3 regions of the Sutcliffiella sp. NC1 genome follow, and region 2 is predicted to be linked to each of the others. Evidence: a T-box and tRNA genes for the amino acid it is inferred to sense, from the RefSeq annotation. Region 2 holds a T-box; the other regions hold tRNA genes.
What was found. The T-box of region 2 lies ahead of thrS (threonine--tRNA ligase). A T-box ahead of a tRNA ligase gene usually reads a tRNA of that ligase, here a tRNA-Thr.

Region 1 (7,140 bases), 1.2 Mb from region 2:
TAGTTTTGAGAGAGCATTCTCTCTATTAAATATGTTCTTTGAAAACTAGATAATATAAGTAATCAAGATACATTCACAAGTATCGTTCATCTTAGTAATTTTCTAATGATAACAATTCGCTGTTATCAACGAAACCTAATTTTAGGTTGAATACTAAGACAAATTAGAAGCGAGCAGGTCGAGGAAGCGACTGAGCGAGCGCCGGAGTGTACAAAAGCGTACATGAGGACGTGAGCGAAGGAAGCTGACGAAGAGATGCGACGCTTATCATTTGTCGACGGTTAAGTTATTAAGGGCGCACGGTGGATGCCTTGGCACTAGGAGCCGATGAAGGACGGGACTAACACCGATATGCTTTGGGGAGCTGTAAGTAAGCTTTGATCCAGAGATTTCCGAATGGGGAAACCCACTGCTCGTAATGGAGTAGTATCCTTACCTGAATACATAGGGTATGGAAGGCAGACCCGGGGAACTGAAACATCTAAGTACCCGGAGGAAGAGAAAGCAAACGCGATTTCCTGAGTAGCGGCGAGCGAAACGGAATTAGCCCAAACCAAGAGGCTTGCCTCTTGGGGTTGTAGGACACTCTATACGGAGTTACAAAAGAACGGGGTAAACGAAGCGACCTGGAAAGGTCTGTCATAGAAGGTAAAAACCCTGTAGTTGAAACCTCGTTCTCTCTTGAGTGGATCCTGAGTACGGCGGGACACGAGAAATCCCGTCGGAAGCTGGGAGGACCATCTCCCAAGGCTAAATACTCCCTAGTGACCGATAGTGAACCAGTACCGTGAGGGAAAGGTGAAAAGCACCCCGGAAGGGGAGTGAAAAGATCCTGAAACCGTGTGCCTACAAGTAGTTAGAGCCCGTTAATGGGTGATAGCGTGCCTTTTGTAGAATGAACCGGCGAGTTACGATTACGTGCAAGGTTAAGTTGATGAGACGGAGCCGTAGCGAAAGCGAGTCTGAATAGGGCGTCATAGTACGTGGTCGTAGACCCGAAACCAGGTGATCTACCCATGTCCAGGGTGAAGTTCAGGTAACACTGAATGGAGGCCCGAACCCACGCACGTTGAAAAGTGCGGGGATGAGGTGTGGGTAGCGGAGAAATTCCAATCGAACCTGGAGATAGCTGGTTCTCTCCGAAATAGCTTTAGGGCTAGCCTTGAGTAAAGAGTCTTGGAGGTAGAGCACTGATTGGACTAGGGGTCCTCATCGGATTACCGAATTCAGTCAAACTCCGAATGCCAAAGACTTGTTTCTCAGGAGTCAGACTGCGAGTGATAAGATCCGTAGTCAAGAGGGAAACAGCCCAGACCGCCAGCTAAGGTCCCAAAGTATACGTTAAGTGGAAAAGGATGTGGAGTTGCTTAGACAACCAGGATGTTGGCTTAGAAGCAGCCACCATTTAAAGAGTGCGTAATAGCTCACTGGTCGAGTGACTCTGCGCCGAAAATGTACCGGGGCTAAACGTATCACCGAAGCTGCGGACTGTTCTTACGAACAGTGGTAGGAGAGCGTTCTAAGGGCGTTGAAGCTAGACCGTAAGGACTGGTGGAGCGCTTAGAAGTGAGAATGCCGGTATGAGTAGCGAAAGAAGGGTGAGAATCCCTTCCACCGAATGCCTAAGGTTTCCTGAGGAAGGCTCGTCCGCTCAGGGTTAGTCGGGACCTAAGCCGAGGCCGAAAGGCGTAGGCGATGGATAACAGGTTGATATTCCTGTACCACCTCATTCCGTTTGAGCGATGGAGGGACGCAGGAGGATAGGGTAAGCGCACTGTTGGATATGTGCGTCCAAGCAGTTAGGCTGGATAAGTAGGCAAATCCGCTTATCCTAAAGGCTGAGCTGTGATGGCGAGGGAAATATAGTACCGAAGTTCCTGATTCCACACTGCCAAGAAAAGCTTCTAGCGAGGAATATGGTGCCCGTACCGCAAACCGACACAGGTAGGCGAGGAGAGAATCCTAAGGTGAGCGAGAGAACTCTGGTTAAGGAACTCGGCAAAATGACCCCGTAACTTCGGGAGAAGGGGTGCTCTGTTAGGGTGTTAAAGCCCGAGAGAGCCGCAGTGAATAGGCCCAGGCGACTGTTTAGCAAAAACACAGGTCTCTGCGAAGCCGTAAGGCGAAGTATAGGGGCTGACGCCTGCCCGGTGCTGGAAGGTTAAGGGGAAAGGTTAGCGCCTCGGCGCGAAGCTTTGAACCGAAGCCCCAGTAAACGGCGGCCGTAACTATAACGGTCCTAAGGTAGCGAAATTCCTTGTCGGGTAAGTTCCGACCCGCACGAAAGGCGTAACGATCTGGGCACTGTCTCAACCAGAGACTCGGTGAAATTATAGTACCTGTGAAGATGCAGGTTACCCGCGACAGGACGGAAAGACCCCGTGGAGCTTTACTGTAGCCTGATATTGAATTTTGGTACAGCTTGTACAGGATAGGTAGGAGCCTGAGAAGCCGGAGCGCTAGCTTCGGTGGAGGCGTCGGTGGGATACTACCCTGGCTGTATTGAAATTCTAACCCGCGAGCCTTATCGGCTCGGGAGACAGTGTCAGGTGGGCAGTTTGACTGGGGCGGTCGCCTCCTAAAGAGTAACGGAGGCGCCCAAAGGTTCCCTCAGAATGGTTGGAAATCATTCGTAGAGTGTAAAGGCACAAGGGAGCTTGACTGCGAGACCTACAAGTCGAGCAGGGACGAAAGTCGGGCTTAGTGATCCGGTGGTTCCGCATGGAAGGGCCATCGCTCAACGGATAAAAGCTACCCCGGGGATAACAGGCTTATCTCCCCCAAGAGTCCACATCGACGGGGAGGTTTGGCACCTCGATGTCGGCTCATCGCATCCTGGGGCTGTAGTCGGTCCCAAGGGTTGGGCTGTTCGCCCATTAAAGCGGTACGCGAGCTGGGTTCAGAACGTCGTGAGACAGTTCGGTCCCTATCCGTCGTGGGCGTAGGAAATTTGAGAGGAGCTGTCCTTAGTACGAGAGGACCGGGATGGACGCACCGCTGGTGTACCAGTTGTCTTGCCAAAGGCATAGCTGGGTAGCTACGTGCGGACGGGATAAGTGCTGAAAGCATCTAAGCATGAAGCCCCCCTCAAGATGAGATTTCCTTTAGCGCAAGCTAGTAAGATCCCTGAAAGATGATCAGGTTGATAGGTTCGAGGTGGAAGCGTGGCGACACGTGTAGCTGACGAATACTAATCGATCGAGGACTTAACCAATTTAAATGAACGATATGAACGATCTTGATGAAAAATATTATCTAGTTTTGAGAGAACAAAAAAAACTCTTGATTTTCTCATAAAATATATTATAATAGTATTTGTCCTTAAAAAAATGTCTGGTAATGATGGCGAAGAGGTCACACCCGTTCCCATACCGAACACGGAAGTTAAGCTCTTCAGCGCCGATGGTAGTTGGGGGCTGTCCCCCTGCGAGAGTAGGACGTTGCCAGGCTGAAGGATATAATTCTTCTATTCCACCATAGCTCAGCGGTAGAGCATTCGGCTGTTAACCGAAGGGTCGTAGGTTCGAATCCTACTGGTGGAGCCATTATGGAGAGCTGTCCGAGTGGCCGAAGGAGCACGATTGGAAATCGTGTAGACGGTTACCGCCGTCTCAAGGGTTCAAATCCCTTGCTCTCCGCCATTCTTAAACTCTTACAATTATGGCCCGTTGGTCAAGCGGTTAAGACACCGCCCTTTCACGGCGGTAACACGGGTTCGAATCCCGTACGGGTCACCATTATATATTGGAGGATTAGCTCAGCTGGGAGAGCACCTGCCTTACAAGCAGGGGGTCGGCGGTTCGATCCCGTCATCCTCCACCATAAATTATAAGATTAATATCGTCGCGGGGTGGAGCAGTCCGGTAGCTCGTCGGGCTCATAACCCGAAGGTCGCAGGTTCAAATCCTGTCCCCGCAACCAGGTCCCGTGGTGTAGCGGTTAACATGCCTGCCTGTCACGCAGGAGATCGCGGGTTCGATTCCCGTCGGGACCGCCATTATAATTTAAAGTTAGGCTCGGTAGCTCAGTCGGTAGAGCAATGGACTGAAAATCCATGTGTCGGCGGTTCGATTCCGTCCCGAGCCACCATTTAAATTATAAAAAGAAATAATTGCATTTAATATATGCCGGTGTAGCTCAGTTGGTAGAGCAACTGACTTGTAATCAGTAGGTCGTGGGTTCGACTCCTATCGCCGGCACCATCCTTACTGGAGGGGTAGCGAAGTGGCTAAACGCGGCGGACTGTAAATCCGCTCCCTTGGGTTCGGCGGTTCGAATCCGTCCCCCTCCACCATTTTAAATTAAGTTGTAACAATTCTTACTATAGGGGCATAGTTTAACGGTAGAACAGAGGTCTCCAAAACCTCCGGTGTGGGTTCGATTCCTACTGCCCCTGCCAATTATAAAACAAAACTTAACATTATGGCGGTTGTGGCGAAGTGGTTAACGCACCAGATTGTGGCTCTGGCACTCGTGGGTTCGATTCCCATCAATCGCCCCAACATTATAAAATTATTGGGCTATAGCCAAGCGGTAAGGCAACGGACTTTGACTCCGTCATGCGTTGGTTCGAATCCAGCTAGCCCAGCCAATTTTGCGGAAGTAGTTCAGTGGTAGAACACCACCTTGCCAAGGTGGGGGTCGCGGGTTCGAATCCCGTCTTCCGCTCCAATACATTAGGCGGCATAGCCAAGTGGTAAGGCAGAGGTCTGCAAAACCTTTACCACCGGTTCGAATCCGGTTGCCGCCTCCACTAATAAATGCCAAACAGTGTTACAAGCCGGGGTGGCGGAACTGGCAGACGCACAGGACTTAAAATCCTGCGGTAGGTGACTACCGTACCGGTTCGATTCCGGTCCTCGGCACCATTTTTTATTTTAATACTGTTTACGCCGGTGTGGCGGAATTGGCAGACGCGCACGACTCAAAATCGTGTTCCTTCGGAGTGTCGGTTCGAACCCGACCACCGGTATTAATTAAGAATAGGCCAGTGCGGGTGTAGTTTAATGGTAAAACCTCAGCCTTCCAAGCTGATGTCGTGGGTTCGATTCCCATCACCCGCTCCATACATAGTGAGTAACGTAGTGTTTCGTTAAACAAATTAACGATGCATTACGTTTTTTTGTTTACCCACTATGGATACTTTTAATCTAATATGTTAAAGAACAAAAAAAGAATTCATTAATAAAATGAATTCTTTATGATACTAGATTTACTTTAAAATTCCCGCCGTTAATTTGTACAAACATAGAAGCAACACTCTCTAGCATCTTTACTGCTTCATTATTTTCAATAGATGGAAGTAAATAAACAAGTTGAATGGCATCAGTAGTTGCTTCTGAAATAGGGGATCTAGTACTATCAATGTAAGGACTTCCGAACGGGCCATTTTCGTCAGCAGTATGAAGGATTTTATCAAGACTGATTATTCTACCGTTTAAACCAGTATAGTGATCATTTTCTTTTCCAATCATTACTGATAGCTGTCCGTTAAGTTTTGCATTATCATATAAACCAAAAGGAATTGAATACTTTAACGAAAAAAAATTATTAATGTCTACGCCAGAGTTTACAGGTTCAAGAAACTGACCTTTTTTAATCCTTCTATATAGCGCTTCGGCGGATGGGCGGTACCTACTCGGATCAGTACCAGTTTGTTTGAAAATCTTTCTCCATTCCGCTATTCCGTGAACACTTTTTAGTTCTTGATCAAGTAAATCAAAGTATATTGATTCTTGAAAAAGGCGAAATCTACCTTTAAACATTTGGGGTGTAGTGCTTATAGTTGTATTTTCATATTCAATATAACCTAACTTAAAATTTGGAATAGCTTTTTTTACTTCATTATGTATTGTAATCATTATACCGCTTCCTTTATTTCCATGTTTATATTAGTTTACCACACATTAAATGAATAGTTAAAAATGTTAGCAAAGGAGGTGCATACATTGAATTTTACTAAATTAAAAGAAGAAATTATTCAATACAGTAAGCAAATTGGCATTGATAAAATTGGTTTTACAAGTGCAAGTCCTTTTGTTGAATTGAAGGAACGGTTGAGAGTACAGCAAGAAAATGGGTACCAATCAGGTTTTGAAGAAAGTGATATTGAAAAGCGAACGAATCCTCAGCTTTTACTCCCTCAAGCAAAATCTATTATTGCGATTGCGATTGCTTACCCATCAAAAATGAAAGATGCACCTCGTAGTACGAGGAAGGACCCACGGGGTATTTTTTGCAGGGCATCATGGGGAACAGATTATCACCTTGTACTGAGAGATCGCTTAAGTAAATTAGAAGAATTCATTAAACAAAAAGTCCCAGAAGCAACATTAAAATCAATGGTCGATACAGGTGAGCTTGCAGATCGAGCAGTTGCCGAAAGAGCAGGTATCGGGTGGAGTGGTAAAAACTGTGCCATTATTACGCCAGAATTTGGTTCCTACGTGTATTTAGGTGAAATGATTACAAATATACCATTTGATCCAGATCAATCGATTGAAGACCGTTGTGGGTCGTGTAATAAGTGTGTGGATGCTTGTCCAACCGGTGCATTAATTCAAGGAGGGCAACTCGATTCTAACAAGTGCATTGCCTTTTTAACACAGACGAAAGGCTTTTTAAAAGAAGAATATAGAACAAAACTAGGTAATCGTTTGTATGGTTGTGACACGTGCCAGACGGTATGTCCAGAAAATAAGGGGAAGGACTTTCACCTTCATGCGGAATTAGAACCCGATCCTGAGCTAGTAAAGCCGAGATTAAAGCCTTTGTTAACAATGAGTAATCGAGAGTTTAAAGAAAAATATGGCCATATGTCAGGTTCATGGCGAGGAAAAAAACCAATCCAACGAAATGCAATTATAGCACTAGCCCATTATCGGGATAAAACGGCTGTCCCAGTTCTCCTTGAGCTAATTGAAAATGATCCAAGACCTGTCATTAGAGGGACAGCAGCATGGGCATTAGGTAAAATTGGAGAACAATCTTCCTTACCTCGCTTAATGCACTTAATGGAGAAAGAACAAGATTCAGATGCACGAGAAGAAATGGAGAAGGGAATAGCATTATTGAAGAGTGAGAGTTAACCAATAACTCTCACTTTTTTTCTGTCTTTTTAATGAGACTACTTCTAAAAGC
Region 2 (7,140 bases):
CTATAAAAAATAATAATAGAAGACAAAGGAAAATTCCAAACACCCAACCAAAAGAATAAACAAGATAAGGAAAAACAAAATCTGTAAAGGTGGCAGGTAAATTTTGAATGGTTAAATCGTTTGTAAATCCATTTCCGAACCACCCAGCTTGACTATAAATATTATTTAAAACCAAGTAAATCCAGCCACCTCCATTGGGGTCCTTTTCAGGGTGTAAAAATGCCAAAAGCCGTTCTGAAAAAAAGTGACTACCACGGGGAGTTAGAAGAACTGGAACAAGGAGGATTGTTCCAGTAACAACATTCGTGGTGATAATCTTTATTGCTAAATTTTTATGGACTTTTGAAAAACAAAACATGATGCATATACAAGAAATATACATTATCGTTAATGTAAAGTTTGGAAGCATCATATAGAAAATGATTGGTATCCAAAATAAGAAAAAGAGTAACATTTGTTTCTTCCGACTTTTAAAAGTATTTATACGATAAAGGATACCTATCCAAGCTAGAAAAAATAAAAATAATGTGCAGTGTGTCGAGTTTATTACAACTCCGGATACCTCAATATGGTTCATTGCCCCCATATTCATAACACCAAAAAAATATGTATATAGGAGTAAAAGAAATCCAAAACAATAAAGATAAGGCCAAAAACGGAGTAGCTTTCTATAGTCCAAAAACAAAAATGCAACGAGTACAAGTATACTAAGAGCTAACCAAATTGCTTGGCGTGTTACGAAATAGTTGTCTGGAATCGCTTCGTTCTCGAACGTCCATCCTGTTACTGGAAGAAAGCTAATAGCAGCAATAATCCCAAATAACAATAACAAAGGCCAATCCATTTTCGGTCGATGAAGTCGATTTAGATTTTCCCCTAGGTTAAATGGATTTCCCATTTCTTGAACAGCTTTTTCATCCGCTTCATCCTTTGAGATATCTCTTCTTTGGAAAGATTGACTTAACTCTTGTAAGTGGTAGGAGAGCTCCTTTTTTATCATTCCGTGTGCTTCCTTCGACTTAACTTTAGAAGTTACTTTATTGAGGAAGTCATCAAAATTAGATTTACTCATAATGATGCCTCCTCTAGCAAGTGTTTAAATGATAGTTTTTGATTGGGACTAGTCTGTTTGTAAGATGTTAAACATTTTTGACCTTTTGAAGTTAATGAATAATATTTTTTTCCTCCCTTCCATTCAGAGGTTATAAATCCTTTATTCTCAATTAAATGTAAAAGGGAATAAAGCTGTCCTTCATTGTTTTGAAAGGTAAGATCGTTGTGTTGGATAAGTTGAATAGAAAGGTCATAGCCTAACTTTCCTTCGTACTGTAATAATTCAAATAGTAAATATAAAGTTTCTCCCTTCCATGAATGGAGGTGAGTGGGTGATTGTTTTGCTCTTATAGCTTCTTTTACAGCAACTTTTCTTTCGTTAGAAAAGGAAAAATCTTTAAAGACATTTTTTTTCATTGAATTCTTTAAGTTAGAGAATAGGTTATCCATTTTTTATACCTCCTCTTCAATTTTACTTTTTACTAACTCTTTTGCACGTTTTAGTCTCGTTTTTAACGTATTTATATTCACACCCGTAACGTTACTAATCTCTGATAAGGTTAATTCCTCAAAGTAGTGGAGAAAAATTACCTCTCTAAACTTAATTGGTAAAGTCATCACTGCATTAACTAAGCTTGTTTCTTCATCCTTTTGAATGACAGCATCTTCTACTTGCTTTTCTTTTGATGGAATAAAATCAAGAATTTTTTCGTTTAAAGTTATTTTTCTATAGTGCCAGCTTCTTAAATAATCTTTACAGTGGTTACTTGCAATACGAAAAGCCCACGTTTTAATGGAGGATTGTTGTTTAAATGTATGTAATTTTTCGTAGCATTTAATTAGAACTTCTTGTGTTAAATCTTCCGCAACCGTTTGATTTTTTACGTATGTATAGACAAAATGTAAAATGTCGTCACTATAATCATTTATTAATTGATTGATAATATCTTCCTTGTTAGCTAAGCTTTCGATTGTTAGCGGCATTTGCCTTAATTCACTCATTTGCATTTTCACCTCTTCCTCCATTTTAGACGAAGCTAGCAGGTTAGTGGTTTGGAAATATGGAAGAAAATATATTTTTTAAAAGAAACTGAAATAACTAGTTGTGTTATGTAGGAATATATTGTAATATATATAAAAATCAAAAATAAGAGTTATTAAAAAAGCACGGATTAGGACATGGGTTACTTTTACGGTTTTCAGAGAGGGAAGAAATGCTGAGATCTTCCTAACGCAGGATAGTAGCTTACCGCCTTTGAGCTGTATTGGGGAATGAAAAGTATCCAATACCGAAATGCTACGTTACAGCACCAAAGCCATAAGCATAAATATTGTCTTGTGGGAAATTGGGTGGAACCACGGGTATAACAGACTCGTCCCTTGTGAGGGATGAGTCTGTTTTTTATTTTTTCAAAATACTAAAGCAATGAAAAGGGCATGAATTATTTTTACGGCTAACAGAGAGGGAAGAAAAAGGTGCGAGCTTCCTAGCGACGGAAAATAATTTACCACCTTCGAGCTGTATTGGGGAACTAAGTATCCAATATCGTCGATGCTACGTTACAGCACCATAGCCATAAGCGTTATAGTCTTGTGGGAAGTTGGGTGGAACCACGGGTAAATACAGACTCGTCCCTTGTGAGGGATGAGTCTGTTTTTTTATTTTTTAATAAAAGCGATGAAAAGGACATGAATTATTTTTACGGCTAACAGAGAGGGAAGAAAAAGGTGCGAGCTTCCTAGCAACGGAAAAATAATTTACCACCTTTGAGCTATATTGGGGAACTCAAGTATCCAATATCGTCGATGCTACGTTACAGCACTAGAGCCATAAGCATTATGTCTTATGGGAAGCTGGGTGGAACCACGGGTATTTACACACTCGTCCCTTTTATAGGGATGGGTGTGTTTTTTTATACATTATTTTAAAAGGAGTGACCATAATGGGAAACGTTGTGAAAATTAAGTTGCCTGACGGAAATATAAAGGAATTTCCAAAAGGGAGTACAGTGTATAGTGTTGCAGGGGCTATTAGCACAGGGTTACAAAAAAATGCTGTATTAGGAAAAGTAAATGGTCAATTAGTTGATTTATCCTTTCAACTTGAGGGGGATGTTGAACTTACAATTTTAACTTTCCAGTCAAACGAAGCGTTACAAGTTTTACGGCACACTGCAGCTCATGTTTTAGCACAAGCTGTAAAAAGATTGTATGGGAGTGTAAAGTTAGGGATAGGACCTGTTATTGATGATGGTTTTTACTATGATTTAAAGCTAGAAAATAGCTTAAGTTTAAACGATTTAATAGCAATCGAAAAGGAAATGCAAAACATTGTGAACGAAAACTTAACAATCAAAAGAATGGATGTTTCCTTTGAAAACGCTGAAAAATTGTTTAAAGAAATGGAGGAGCCTTTTAAGTTAGAGTTATTAAAAGAAATACCAGAAAGTGAAACAATTACTTTATACAAACAGGGGGAGTTTATTGACCTTTGCCGTGGACCTCATCTTCCTTCTACTGGACTTATGAAGGCATTTAAATTAACTCGTGTATCTGGAGCATATTGGAGAGGGGATAGTGAAGGTGAAGTTCTCCAAAGAATCTATGGCGTTGCTTTTCGAAAAAAGCAAGAATTAGACGAACATCTTCACTTTTTAGAGGAAGCAGCAAAGCGTGACCATCGCTTGTTAGGAAAACAATTGGAGTTATTTATGTTTTCTGAGGAAGCACCTGGTATGCCATTTTATTTACCAAAAGGACAAATCGTTCGAAATGAATTAGAAAGATTTTCTCGTGAAGTTCAAAATGGTGCGGAATACGATGAAGTTCGTACTCCATTTATGATGAATCAACAAATGTGGGAGAAGTCAGGTCATTGGGAACACTATCATGAAAATATGTACTTTTCTGACGTTGATCATACTAAATTTGCATTGAAACCGATGAATTGTCCTGGACATATGTTAATTTTTAAAAATAATTTATATTCTTATCGTGATTTACCGATTCGAATGGCGGAATTTGGTCAAGTTCACCGTCATGAATATAGCGGTGCATTAAATGGACTACTCCGAGTTCGTACATTTTGCCAGGATGATGCCCACATTTTTGTACGAGAGGATCAAATCGAAGACGAAATTAAAAAAGTCTTTTCTCTGATTGACAAAGTGTATCGTACTTTCGGGTTTGATTTTTCTGTGGAACTATCTACTAGACCGGAAGATTCTCTAGGTGATGACAATTTATGGGATCTATCGGAAGCAGCATTAAAAAATGTTTTAGAAACTTTAGGAGTCAATTATCAATTAAACGAAGGGGATGGAGCATTTTACGGACCGAAAATTGATTTTCACATTAAAGATGCTCTTAAAAGAAGTCATCAATGTGGCACAATCCAACTAGATTTTCAAATGCCAGAAAAATTTGATTTAAATTTTATTAATGCTAATAATGAAAAAGTCCGCCCAGTTGTTATACACCGTGCGATTTTTGGCTCGATTGATCGATTCTTTGGTATTCTAATTGAACATTTTGCAGGTGCATTTCCTGTATGGTTAGCACCTATACAAGTACAATTAATCCCAGTTTCACATGTTCATCTAGAATACTGCTTAAAGCTACAGTCCCAATTGAAACAATTAGGGATAAGGGTGAAGCTTGATGAAAGTAATGAAAAGTTAGGATATAAACTAAGAACTACACAGTTACAGAAGGTGCCATATATGTTAGTAGTAGGGGACAAGGAAGTAGAAAGAAATACTGTTAGTGTTAGGGAATATGGTCATAAACAATCGAAAAGTGTTGATCACGATATATTTATTAAGACGCTTTTAGAACAGATAAAAGAACGTAGTATTAATGGAAATGGAATCTCCGCAAAAGTTTAGTATAATGAAGTCAATATAAGAATTAGGAGCTGAAAATATGCAAAAAGTTACTCCCTTTTTAATGTTTCAAGGGCAAGCGGAAGAAGCAATGAATTTGTACACTTCTTTAATAGAGGATTCCGAAATTACAAGCATCACCCGGTACGGTGCAAACCAACCAGGAGATGAAGGAAGTGTCATGCAAGCATCTTTTTCGTTAAAAGGGCAAGAATTTATGTGTATCGATAGCAATATTAAACATGACTTTTCGTTTACTCCTTCCTTTTCGATTTTCCTCACATGTGATTCGGAACAAGAAATCGATGAGCTTTATGAGAAATTAATAGACGGAGGAGCACCTTTAATGCCACTTGGTGATTACGGGTTTAGTCAAAAATTTGGATGGATTAATGACAAGTATGGTGTATCTTGGCAGTTGAACTTACCAATTAATTAATGTTGTAGATAGCGTTATTCCTTTAGGATTAACGCTTTTCACATGTAAATAATAAAAATGGGAGAGTGGGTTCCATGCAGTTATCAGCAATATTTATTTTTGGACTCGTTTGGGGAGGACTAATGATCTATTTTTTTACACCTACTAGAAAAATAGAAAATGTCGATTTTAAAAAGGACTGGAATTTCCAGCATGCCTTTAAAGATAGTTTAATAAGCATTGGGCTACAAAAAAAGGCGGTGCCAGTTTTTCTAATGTTAGTCATTGCTGTACTAGCTATTTGGTCCTTTCACTCTCAACTTAAATGGCATAATGAAGCACATGGAGGCGGGGAAATGACTTATGATCCAACGGTACGAGCTGTTATATACATCGTTGGTTTCATTGTATATAGCACAATTTTATACTTGTACTTAGCATATAGGAGAGCTATGCTTTTGTTAAAAAAATGAAAGGGTGATATAAGAATGAGTTACAAGCAAGCATTAAAACAATACATAGAAGCTACCAACACTCATGACTTCAATAACGTAAAAACACACCTTCATGACCAAGCAGTTTTTTGGTTTACAAATAAAACATGCGCTTCCATGACCGAAATCCAACAATACTTTGAAAATGCTTGGGATACGATTAAAGAAGAAGTGTATACCGCGAAGGATGTAACATGGATTGCAACTTCAGATAGTTCAGCTACTTGTTTATACACCTATCATTATGAAGGCTACCACAATGGTAAGTTTGTTTCTGGGAGCGGACGAGCTACTAATATATTCATAAACTGTAACGGTGAATGGAAGCTTATACATGAACATTTGAGTAAGGGTGTAAAATAGGAAACTACTAATGCGTTAGTCTATGGAAGATTAACGCAATTTTTGTTGCAATAAAAGAATTATTATTCAGTATGCAACATTTATTACTATACAGTCGTCTAAAACTTAGATGTTAACATGGGGGCTAAAAGATGAAACCGAAAGATGGTTATCGAGAAAATGAAAATAGAGAACTCCTCGAGCTTTTAATGGATGAGTATGGAGACAGTATAAAGCGTCTTGCATATTCGTATACAAAAAATTGGGATATGGCCGAAGATATAACCCAAGAAGTGTTTATCACTTGTTACATAAAACTAGACGGATTTAGAGAAGAAAGTTCATACAAGACATGGTTATATAGAATTACTATTAATAAATGTAAAGACTTATTAAAAACGAAATGGTTACAAAATATCGTGCAAATAGATAAGTTTATGTCCTATTTTAAATCTAATTTAACCGTAGAGGAAGAAGTGGTGAAAAAGAACGAAGAAGAGGAACTTGCTGCGCTCATTTTTGAGTTACCGTTAAAATATCGTGAAATTATTATTCTATATTACTATGAACAATTAAAAATTAGGGAAATACATTCGTTAACAGGGTTAAACATAGAAACAATTAAGTCGAGGTTAAGAAGAGGGAAAAAGATGTTATATGATAAACTTTTGGAGGAGGAAGAAGAGTATGAGAAAAGATTTAAACAATCTTAAATCAATATTGAACAATACTATTTATGAAAATACTCATTTCAGTGAATCCTCAAAAAATAAAGTTCGTAAAAGAATAGACGGTAATCAAAGTGTTAAGTTTTATTATAAAATGAAACCGATTGTATCATTTATCGTTCTTTTTTCAATTACTGCATCACTAGTAACCTTTACTTTTAATATGGTGAACAATAAAGATGTAGTTGAGCATGAAAATTCTGCGTTAATAAAGTCTAACG
Region 3 (7,140 bases), 1.8 Mb from region 2:
GCTGGTGTACCAGTTGTCTTGCCAAAGGCATAGCTGGGTAGCTACGTGCGGACGGGATAAGTGCTGAAAGCATCTAAGCATGAAGCCCCCCTCAAGATGAGATTTCCTTTAGCATTATGCTAGTAAGATCCCTGAAAGATGATCAGGTTGATAGGTTCGAGGTGGAAGCGTGGCGACACGTGTAGCTGACGAATACTAATCGATCGAGGACTTAACCAATGTATATGAACGATACGAACTATCTTGATGAAAATATTATCTAGTTTTGAAAGAATAAAAAAACACTTGATTTTTTATGAAAAGTGAATATAATTATTCTTGTCACTTAATAATAGTCTGGTAATGATGGCGAAGAGGTCACACCCGTTCCCATACCGAACACGGAAGTTAAGCTCTTCAGCGCCGATGGTAGTTGGGGGCTGTCCCCCTGCGAGAGTAGGACGTTGCCAGGCTGTTATAACGGAGGATTAGCTCAGCTGGGAGAGCACCTGCCTTACAAGCAGGGGGTCGGCGGTTCGATCCCGTCATCCTCCACCATTATTATTTAACTAAACTAAATATGCCGGTGTAGCTCAGTTGGTAGAGCACGATCGAATACGCTTCGAAGGAATCACTTCAGCGCACAAATCGAGCTGCTACTTGAATAATCTTTCTGAGATTTGGGTGACGGCTATTAAAAAGAAGTAATGGTTTTAAATGCAAATTATATATGCCGGTGTAGCTCAGTTGGTAGAGCAACTGACTTGTAATCAGTAGGTCGTGGGTTCGACTCCTATCGCCGGCACCATTTATTAAGTGCCATTAGCTCAGTCGGTAGAGCACGTCGGAATTTGCTACGAAGCATAAGCTTCAGCGTACATGCCGAGCTGCTACTTGAATTAACATCCTGAGGCATGGACGTCTAAAGGAAACACTTCTTCGAATAGTATCATGCTTACAGTTGTATTAGACTTTAGGCAGAATAATAATTAAGTGCCATTAGCTCAGTCGGTAGAGCATCTGACTTTTAATCAGAGGGTCGAAGGTTCGAGTCCTTCATGGCACACCATCTACGCGGGTGTGGCGGAATTGGCAGACGCGCTAGACTTAGGATCTAGTGTCTTTGACGTGGGGGTTCGAGTCCCTTCACCCGCATAAGTAAATATTAGCGGAAGTAGTTCAGTGGTAGAACACCACCTTGCCAAGGTGGGGGTCGCGGGTTCGAATCCCGTCTTCCGCTCCACGAAAGTTGCCGGGGTGGCGGAACTGGCAGACGCACAGGACTTAAAATCCTGCGGTAGGTGACTACCGTACCGGTTCGATTCCGGTCCTCGGCACCATTTTTAAAAATAAGAATAGCGCCCGTAGCTCAATTGGATAGAGCGTTTGACTACGGATCAAAAGGTTAGGGGTTCGAGTCCTCTCGGGCGCGCCATTCACGGGAAGTAGCTCAGCTTGGTAGAGCACTTGGTTTGGGACCAAGGGGTCGCAGGTTCAAATCCTGTCTTCCCGACCAGATAACATTGTAATTGATTTAACTCATGGGGCCTTAGCTCAGCTGGGAGAGCGCCTGCCTTGCACGCAGGAGGTCAGCGGTTCGATCCCGCTAGGCTCCACTTATCTTTAATAAAATACTTTGGCGGTGTAGCTCAGCTGGCTAGAGCGTACGGTTCATACCCGTGAGGTCGTGGGTTCGACTCCCTCCGCCGCTACCAAAGGACCTTTAGCTCAGTTGGTTAGAGCAGACGGCTCATAACCGTCCGGTCGTAGGTTCGAGTCCTACAAGGTCCACCATGTATCATTCATAATTCGGAGGAATACCCAAGTCCGGCTGAAGGGATCGGTCTTGAAAACCGACAGGGGTGTTAAAGCCCGCGGGGGTTCGAATCCCTCTTCCTCCGCCATATTATATTTATCATTCAAGAAATTATATCGTTCGAATGATGAAAAATGGCTACTTTAGAAAAAGAATATGTAGTAATTTTTATCGTCGCGGGGTGGAGCAGTCCGGTAGCTCGTCGGGCTCATAACCCGAAGGTCGCAGGTTCAAATCCTGTCCCCGCAACCAGGTCCCGTGGTGTAGCGGTTAACATGCCTGCCTGTCACGCAGGAGATCGCGGGTTCGATTCCCGTCGGGACCGCCATTATAAAAATTAATATTTAGGCTCGGTAGCTCAGTCGGTAGAGCAACGAGCAAAGCATCATCGAAATTACTACGAGTTGTACTCGTCGAGAGGCTTCTTGAATAGTCTTCCTGAGACGAGGACAATGGATACGAAAGACAAAGTTTAGGCCCGAAAATATTAAATGGCTCGGTAGCTCAGTCGGTAGAGCAATGGACTGAAAATCCATGTGTCGGCGGTTCGATTCCGTCCCGAGCCACCATTTAAATTATTATTATAAATCTTAAATGCCGGTGTAGCTCAGTTGGTAGAGCAACTGACTTGTAATCAGTAGGTCGTGGGTTCGACTCCTATCGCCGGCACCATCAATATTTTTTGTACATTACCATGGCGGTTGTGGCGAAGTGGTTAACGCACCAGATTGTGGCTCTGGCACTCGTGGGTTCGATTCCCATCAATCGCCCTTTATGCGGGTGTAGTTTAATGGTAAAACCTCAGCCTTCCAAGCTGATGTCGTGGGTTCGATTCCCATCACCCGCTCCATTTAGGGGCCTATAGCTCAGCTGGTTAGAGCGCACGCCTGATAAGCGTGAGGTCGATGGTTCGAGTCCATTTAGGCCCACCATATTTTATTCCACCATAGCTCAGCGGTAGAGCATTCGGCTGTTAACCGAAGGGTCGTAGGTTCGAATCCTACTGGTGGAGCCATTTGGAGAAGTACTCAAGTGGCTGAAGAGGCGCCCCTGCTAAGGGTGTAGGTCGGGTAACCGGCGCGAGGGTTCAAATCCCTCCTTCTCCGCCAGCTATATGAAATTTGGCCCGTTGGTCAAGCGGTTAAGACACCGCCCTTTCACGGCGGTAACACGGGTTCGAATCCCGTACGGGTCATCTAAACAGTAGTCTATAAGACTACTGTTTTTTCTTTTGCTAGGAAACTAAAAAAATTGTAACTTTGTAGTGAACAGTATAACCTATTTGTCTCTTCTAGGACGAGCGCATAAACCAACTGCAAATTTTCTGTTACGTCCATATGACATAGCAACTCGAATTATCCTAGTTACCACTGCATTTCGTTTCCTCTTTCCCTTTGTTTAAAATGGTTGATTCTATCCATATTTCTATAGTTTGTTATAATAAATATAGTTACACAACTAGATCGACATCTTACTCTTTTAAGTAGGAAGTGAATTTAAGATGTTACCTTTTAATCTATCAAAACAGCTAGAACTCTCCGAAATTAATATGGTTACCTCACGATTACGTGCCCTTCAACAAATATCTAATAACGAATTAGGTGTAAATATTACTCAATTTGGCAATGCAACTGCCTTTTCAATTAATGGTATACCTGGTCCAGCTTACAATACAGTGAAAGGATTAACAGATGCAGAAGAACATCTTTTAGATGAAATCTTTTTCCATTATGCCGCGAAAAAAATTCCAATACAACTAGAGATAGTACCTGGACATGTAAGCTCACGACTGTTATCCAAACTTCCAAACTACGGAGTTTCTCACAAAGATTTTCATACTACATTGTTTAGTTCTGGGTCAAAGCCAACTATTCATAAGTTAAATAGCCATGTAAACATTACTGAATTAACCGTTGAACAGTTTCATCTATATGGAGAAATTTATGTAAAAGCTTTTAACATGCCAACTTCTTTTAAAGAAGCAGTAAGTGGAAACAACATAATATTGCATGGTTTAGAAGGTTGGAAATTTTATTTGGCCACTATTGAAGAAAAGCCAGTCGGAGTAGGAGTATTACATATACATCATCATGTTGCAACTTTAGCTGTAGCCGCTACACTTCCAGAAAAGCGTGATAAGGGTATACATACTAGCTTAATATATGAACGCATATATGATGCTTTAGGTAGTGGTGCTCAATTAATATGTGGACAAGCTAAGTATGGAAGTGTTAGCCATTATAATATGCACAAGTTGGGCTTACAAGTAGCTTATACGAAAGCTCTATGGTCCTAATATAAAAATAATGTACTATCCTTCCATCTAAGTATCGTTTGGAGAAAGTATAAGATAATACAACACCTAACATTTATACAAGAATCTTAATTTTATGGTTTACTTTTATATATAGTATGTAAATGCAAAAAGCTCGTTTATTACGAGCTTTTTTTTTGCAAGTAAATTAAGAAAATGGTGGCATTAAGTTTTCACAGTATAAAAATAGGTCAAAATATACAATAAGAAACTATTATTCCACAAAAATTTTTCCATTTAACATAAAAACATATCGACAGGTTTCTACAAAATGCTACTCGTTTGTGAAATTTGTGAAAACGTTAGCACGAGTAATAAAAAAATGTGTTCGTTCTAGTAGAAGCATTGAAAGCGGTTAATTTCTTCTGCAGCTTTCGACAATAATTTTATTATTTAAAATTTTGTAAAAACATGTCTACAAAAATAATTATACAGTTGTCAGAAAACTATTTATCATAATTAGTAGGAAACATTATGAAGGAAGGGTGAAGAAATGCTTGTCGCTACTCCAACAGATTATCAGTTGCACTTATTTCATGAAGGAACATACTACAAAAGCTTTGAATTGTTTGGTTCACACATTGTAAAGAAAAGAAGAAAGTTAGTAGGTACTAGATTTACTGTTTGGGCACCAAATGCTAAAAATGTTAGATTGATTGGTTCCTTCAACAATTGGAATGGATCTAGTAATGAATTAGAAAGGTTGAATAAGGAAGGTGTTTGGACAATACTCATTCCAGATGAGGACTTGAGTGGACATCTTTATAAGTACGAAATAGTCACACAAACTGGTGAGATTTTACATAAAGCAGATCCGTACGCTTTTTATTCAGAAGTGCGACCAAATACTGCCTCTATCGTCTATCCATTAAACGGCTATAAATGGAAGGATGCAAATTGGCGACGTAAGAAAAAAAGACAATCTATATATGAAAAGCCATTGTTTATATATGAGCTACATCTTGCATCTTGGAAAAAGAAACAAGATGGTTCTTTGTATAATTACGAGGAATTGGCAGATGAATTAATACCGTACGTTAAAGAAATGGGTTATACCCACATAGAATTATTACCATTAGTTGAACATCCATATGATCGTTCGTGGGGATATCAAGGTACTGGCTATTACTCTGCAACAAGTCGGTATGGAACTCCACATGAACTGATGATGTTTATTGATAAATGTCATCAAGAAGATATAGGAGTCATTCTTGATTGGGTTCCAGGGCATTTTTGTAAAGATGCACATGGATTATATATGTTTGATGGTACTCCAACATTTGAATATGCTGCATATAACGATAGAGAAAATGAGGTATGGGGAACAGCAAATTTTGATTTAGGAAAAACGGAGGTTCAGAGCTTTCTAATCTCCAATGCGATCTTTTGGATGGAATATTTCCATGTAGATGGCTTCCGTGTGGATGCAGTAGCAAATATGCTGTTTTGGCCTAATTCGGATGAGCTCCATGCAAATCCTTTTGCGATAAATTTTTTAAAGAAATTAAATGAAGCAGTATATGAATTTGATTATAGTGCGTTAATGATTGCTGAAGATTCAACAGATTGGCCCCTAGTAACAAAACCAACCTCTGTTGATGGATTAGGTTTTAATTATAAGTGGAATATGGGTTGGATGAACGACATGTTATCTTACATGATTCTATCGCCTGAACAACGTAGAAATCATCATAATAAAGTCACTTTTTCCCTCCTTTATGCATTTTCAGAAAACTTTATTTTACCCTTATCTCACGATGAAGTAGTTCATGGTAAACGATCTTTACTAAATAAAATGCCAGGTGACTACAGTGAGAAATTTGATCAATTAAGGCTTTTTTATGGATATTATATGACTCACCCTGGCAAAAAATTATTATTTATGGGAAGCGAGTTCGGTCAATGGGATGAATGGAAAGACCAAGATCAATTAGATTGGGTGTTAATGGACGAATTTAATACCCATAAACAGATGCAAATATTTATGAAAGATTTAATTAAAACATATACTGAAACACCAGCTTTGTTTGAGAAAGACCATGAGCAAGATGGCTTTGAATGGATTGATGCTAATAACTCTGATCAAAGTATTTTTAGTTTTATACGTAAAGGAAAAAAAGATGATGAATTTGTCATTATTTTATGTAATTTCACGAAAGAGCAATACGTAGATTATAAAATTGGAGTTCCTGAACTTACTAACTACGAAGAATTTTTCACTAGTAGTCGAAGTGAGTATGGAGGTTCGAGTAGTTTACAAAGCAAAGAATCATCTTCAGTAGAAGGAGAATATCATGGAAAGCCGTATCATATGTTGGTCGATATTGCACCATTTGGTTTTAGTATGTGGAGGCCGAAGAGAAGACGATGGGAGAGAGGGAATTCATGAAAATGAAAAAAAGTTGTGTAGCAATGTTGTTAGCGGGTGGAAAGGGCAGTCGTTTGAGCTCACTAACAAAACAAATAGCAAAACCTGCAGTTCCGTTTGGTGGAAAATACCGTATTATCGATTTTACGCTAAGTAATTGTACAAATTCTGGAATCGATACGGTTGGCATATTAACGCAATATCAACCTTTAGAGCTCCATTCCTATATTGGAATTGGAAGTGCATGGGATCTTGACCGACGAAATGGTGGGGTAACTGTTCTTCCCCCATACAGTGAATCAGCAGGAGTGAAATGGTATACAGGTACTGCTAGTGCAATATATCAAAATATGAATTACTTAAAGCAGTATGATCCTGAGTACGTTTTAATATTATCAGGAGATCATATTTACAAAATGGATTATGCAGAAATGCTTGATTTCCATATAGAAAAAAATGCAGATGTATCAATATCTGTTATAGAGGTTCCATGGGAAGAAGCGAGTCGTTTTGGAATTATGAATACGAATGATCAACAAGAGGTTATTGAATTTGATGAGAAGCCAGCACAACCGAAAAGCAATTTAGCTTCAATGGGGATATATATATTTAAGTGGTCGATTTTAAAAGAATATTTAGAAATGGATGACCGGAATCCAGAAT

Region 1: it encodes a tRNA-Thr, which carries the amino acid that the T-box ahead of thrS (threonine--tRNA ligase) is inferred to sense. The anticodon was not compared.
Region 3: it encodes a tRNA-Thr, which carries the amino acid that the T-box ahead of thrS (threonine--tRNA ligase) is inferred to sense. The anticodon was not compared.

The regions. Positions count from the first base shown of each region.
Region 1 covers NZ_CP115153.1:933,888-941,027, forward strand. The annotation lists rRNA gene O1A01_RS04645 (23S ribosomal RNA) at 280-3,214, shown strand; rRNA gene rrf (5S ribosomal RNA) at 3,333-3,449, shown strand; tRNA gene O1A01_RS04655 (tRNA-Asn) at 3,471-3,545, shown strand; tRNA gene O1A01_RS04660 (tRNA-Ser) at 3,550-3,641, shown strand; tRNA gene O1A01_RS04665 (tRNA-Glu) at 3,663-3,737, shown strand; tRNA gene O1A01_RS04670 (tRNA-Val) at 3,747-3,822, shown strand; tRNA gene O1A01_RS04675 (tRNA-Met) at 3,845-3,921, shown strand; tRNA gene O1A01_RS04680 (tRNA-Asp) at 3,922-3,997, shown strand; tRNA gene O1A01_RS04685 (tRNA-Phe) at 4,014-4,089, shown strand; tRNA gene O1A01_RS04690 (tRNA-Thr) at 4,127-4,202, shown strand; tRNA gene O1A01_RS04695 (tRNA-Tyr) at 4,211-4,294, shown strand; tRNA gene O1A01_RS04700 (tRNA-Trp) at 4,326-4,399, shown strand; tRNA gene O1A01_RS04705 (tRNA-His) at 4,426-4,501, shown strand; tRNA gene O1A01_RS04710 (tRNA-Gln) at 4,517-4,591, shown strand; tRNA gene O1A01_RS04715 (tRNA-Gly) at 4,597-4,671, shown strand; tRNA gene O1A01_RS04720 (tRNA-Cys) at 4,680-4,753, shown strand; tRNA gene O1A01_RS04725 (tRNA-Leu) at 4,780-4,868, shown strand; tRNA gene O1A01_RS04730 (tRNA-Leu) at 4,892-4,972, shown strand; tRNA gene O1A01_RS04735 (tRNA-Gly) at 4,993-5,066, shown strand; gene O1A01_RS04740 (B3/B4 domain-containing protein) at 5,199-5,861, opposite strand; gene queG (tRNA epoxyqueuosine(34) reductase QueG) at 5,925-7,088, shown strand.
Region 2 covers NZ_CP115153.1:2,131,258-2,138,397, forward strand. The annotation lists gene O1A01_RS11085 (FtsW/RodA/SpoVE family cell cycle protein) at 1-1,072, opposite strand, end outside; gene O1A01_RS11090 (PadR family transcriptional regulator) at 1,069-1,503, opposite strand; gene O1A01_RS11095 (sigma-70 family RNA polymerase sigma factor) at 1,507-2,055, opposite strand; T-box leader at 2,213-2,437, shown strand; T-box leader at 2,471-2,693, shown strand; T-box leader at 2,723-2,946, shown strand; gene thrS (threonine--tRNA ligase) at 2,997-4,940, shown strand; gene O1A01_RS11105 (VOC family protein) at 4,978-5,376, shown strand; gene O1A01_RS11110 (hypothetical protein) at 5,451-5,828, shown strand; gene O1A01_RS11115 (YybH family protein) at 5,844-6,212, shown strand; gene O1A01_RS11120 (sigma-70 family RNA polymerase sigma factor) at 6,344-6,904, shown strand; gene O1A01_RS11125 (hypothetical protein) at 6,879-7,140, shown strand, end outside.
Region 3 covers NZ_CP115153.1:3,931,013-3,938,152, reverse strand. The annotation lists rRNA gene O1A01_RS20540 (23S ribosomal RNA) at 1-219, shown strand, start outside; rRNA gene rrf (5S ribosomal RNA) at 336-452, shown strand; tRNA gene O1A01_RS20530 (tRNA-Val) at 462-537, shown strand; tRNA gene O1A01_RS20525 (tRNA-Thr) at 712-787, shown strand; tRNA gene O1A01_RS20520 (tRNA-Lys) at 973-1,048, shown strand; tRNA gene O1A01_RS20515 (tRNA-Leu) at 1,054-1,134, shown strand; tRNA gene O1A01_RS20510 (tRNA-Gly) at 1,148-1,222, shown strand; tRNA gene O1A01_RS20505 (tRNA-Leu) at 1,231-1,319, shown strand; tRNA gene O1A01_RS20500 (tRNA-Arg) at 1,338-1,414, shown strand; tRNA gene O1A01_RS20495 (tRNA-Pro) at 1,419-1,495, shown strand; tRNA gene O1A01_RS20490 (tRNA-Ala) at 1,523-1,595, shown strand; tRNA gene O1A01_RS20485 (tRNA-Met) at 1,618-1,694, shown strand; tRNA gene O1A01_RS20480 (tRNA-Ile) at 1,697-1,773, shown strand; tRNA gene O1A01_RS20475 (tRNA-Ser) at 1,791-1,883, shown strand; tRNA gene O1A01_RS20470 (tRNA-Met) at 1,971-2,047, shown strand; tRNA gene O1A01_RS20465 (tRNA-Asp) at 2,048-2,123, shown strand; tRNA gene O1A01_RS20460 (tRNA-Phe) at 2,289-2,364, shown strand; tRNA gene O1A01_RS20455 (tRNA-Thr) at 2,392-2,467, shown strand; tRNA gene O1A01_RS20450 (tRNA-His) at 2,493-2,565, shown strand; tRNA gene O1A01_RS20445 (tRNA-Gly) at 2,572-2,645, shown strand; tRNA gene O1A01_RS20440 (tRNA-Ile) at 2,651-2,727, shown strand; tRNA gene O1A01_RS20435 (tRNA-Asn) at 2,736-2,810, shown strand; tRNA gene O1A01_RS20430 (tRNA-Ser) at 2,814-2,904, shown strand; tRNA gene O1A01_RS20425 (tRNA-Glu) at 2,919-2,990, shown strand; gene O1A01_RS20420 (GNAT family protein) at 3,297-4,091, shown strand; gene glgB (1,4-alpha-glucan branching protein GlgB) at 4,603-6,498, shown strand; gene O1A01_RS20410 (glucose-1-phosphate adenylyltransferase) at 6,495-7,140, shown strand, end outside.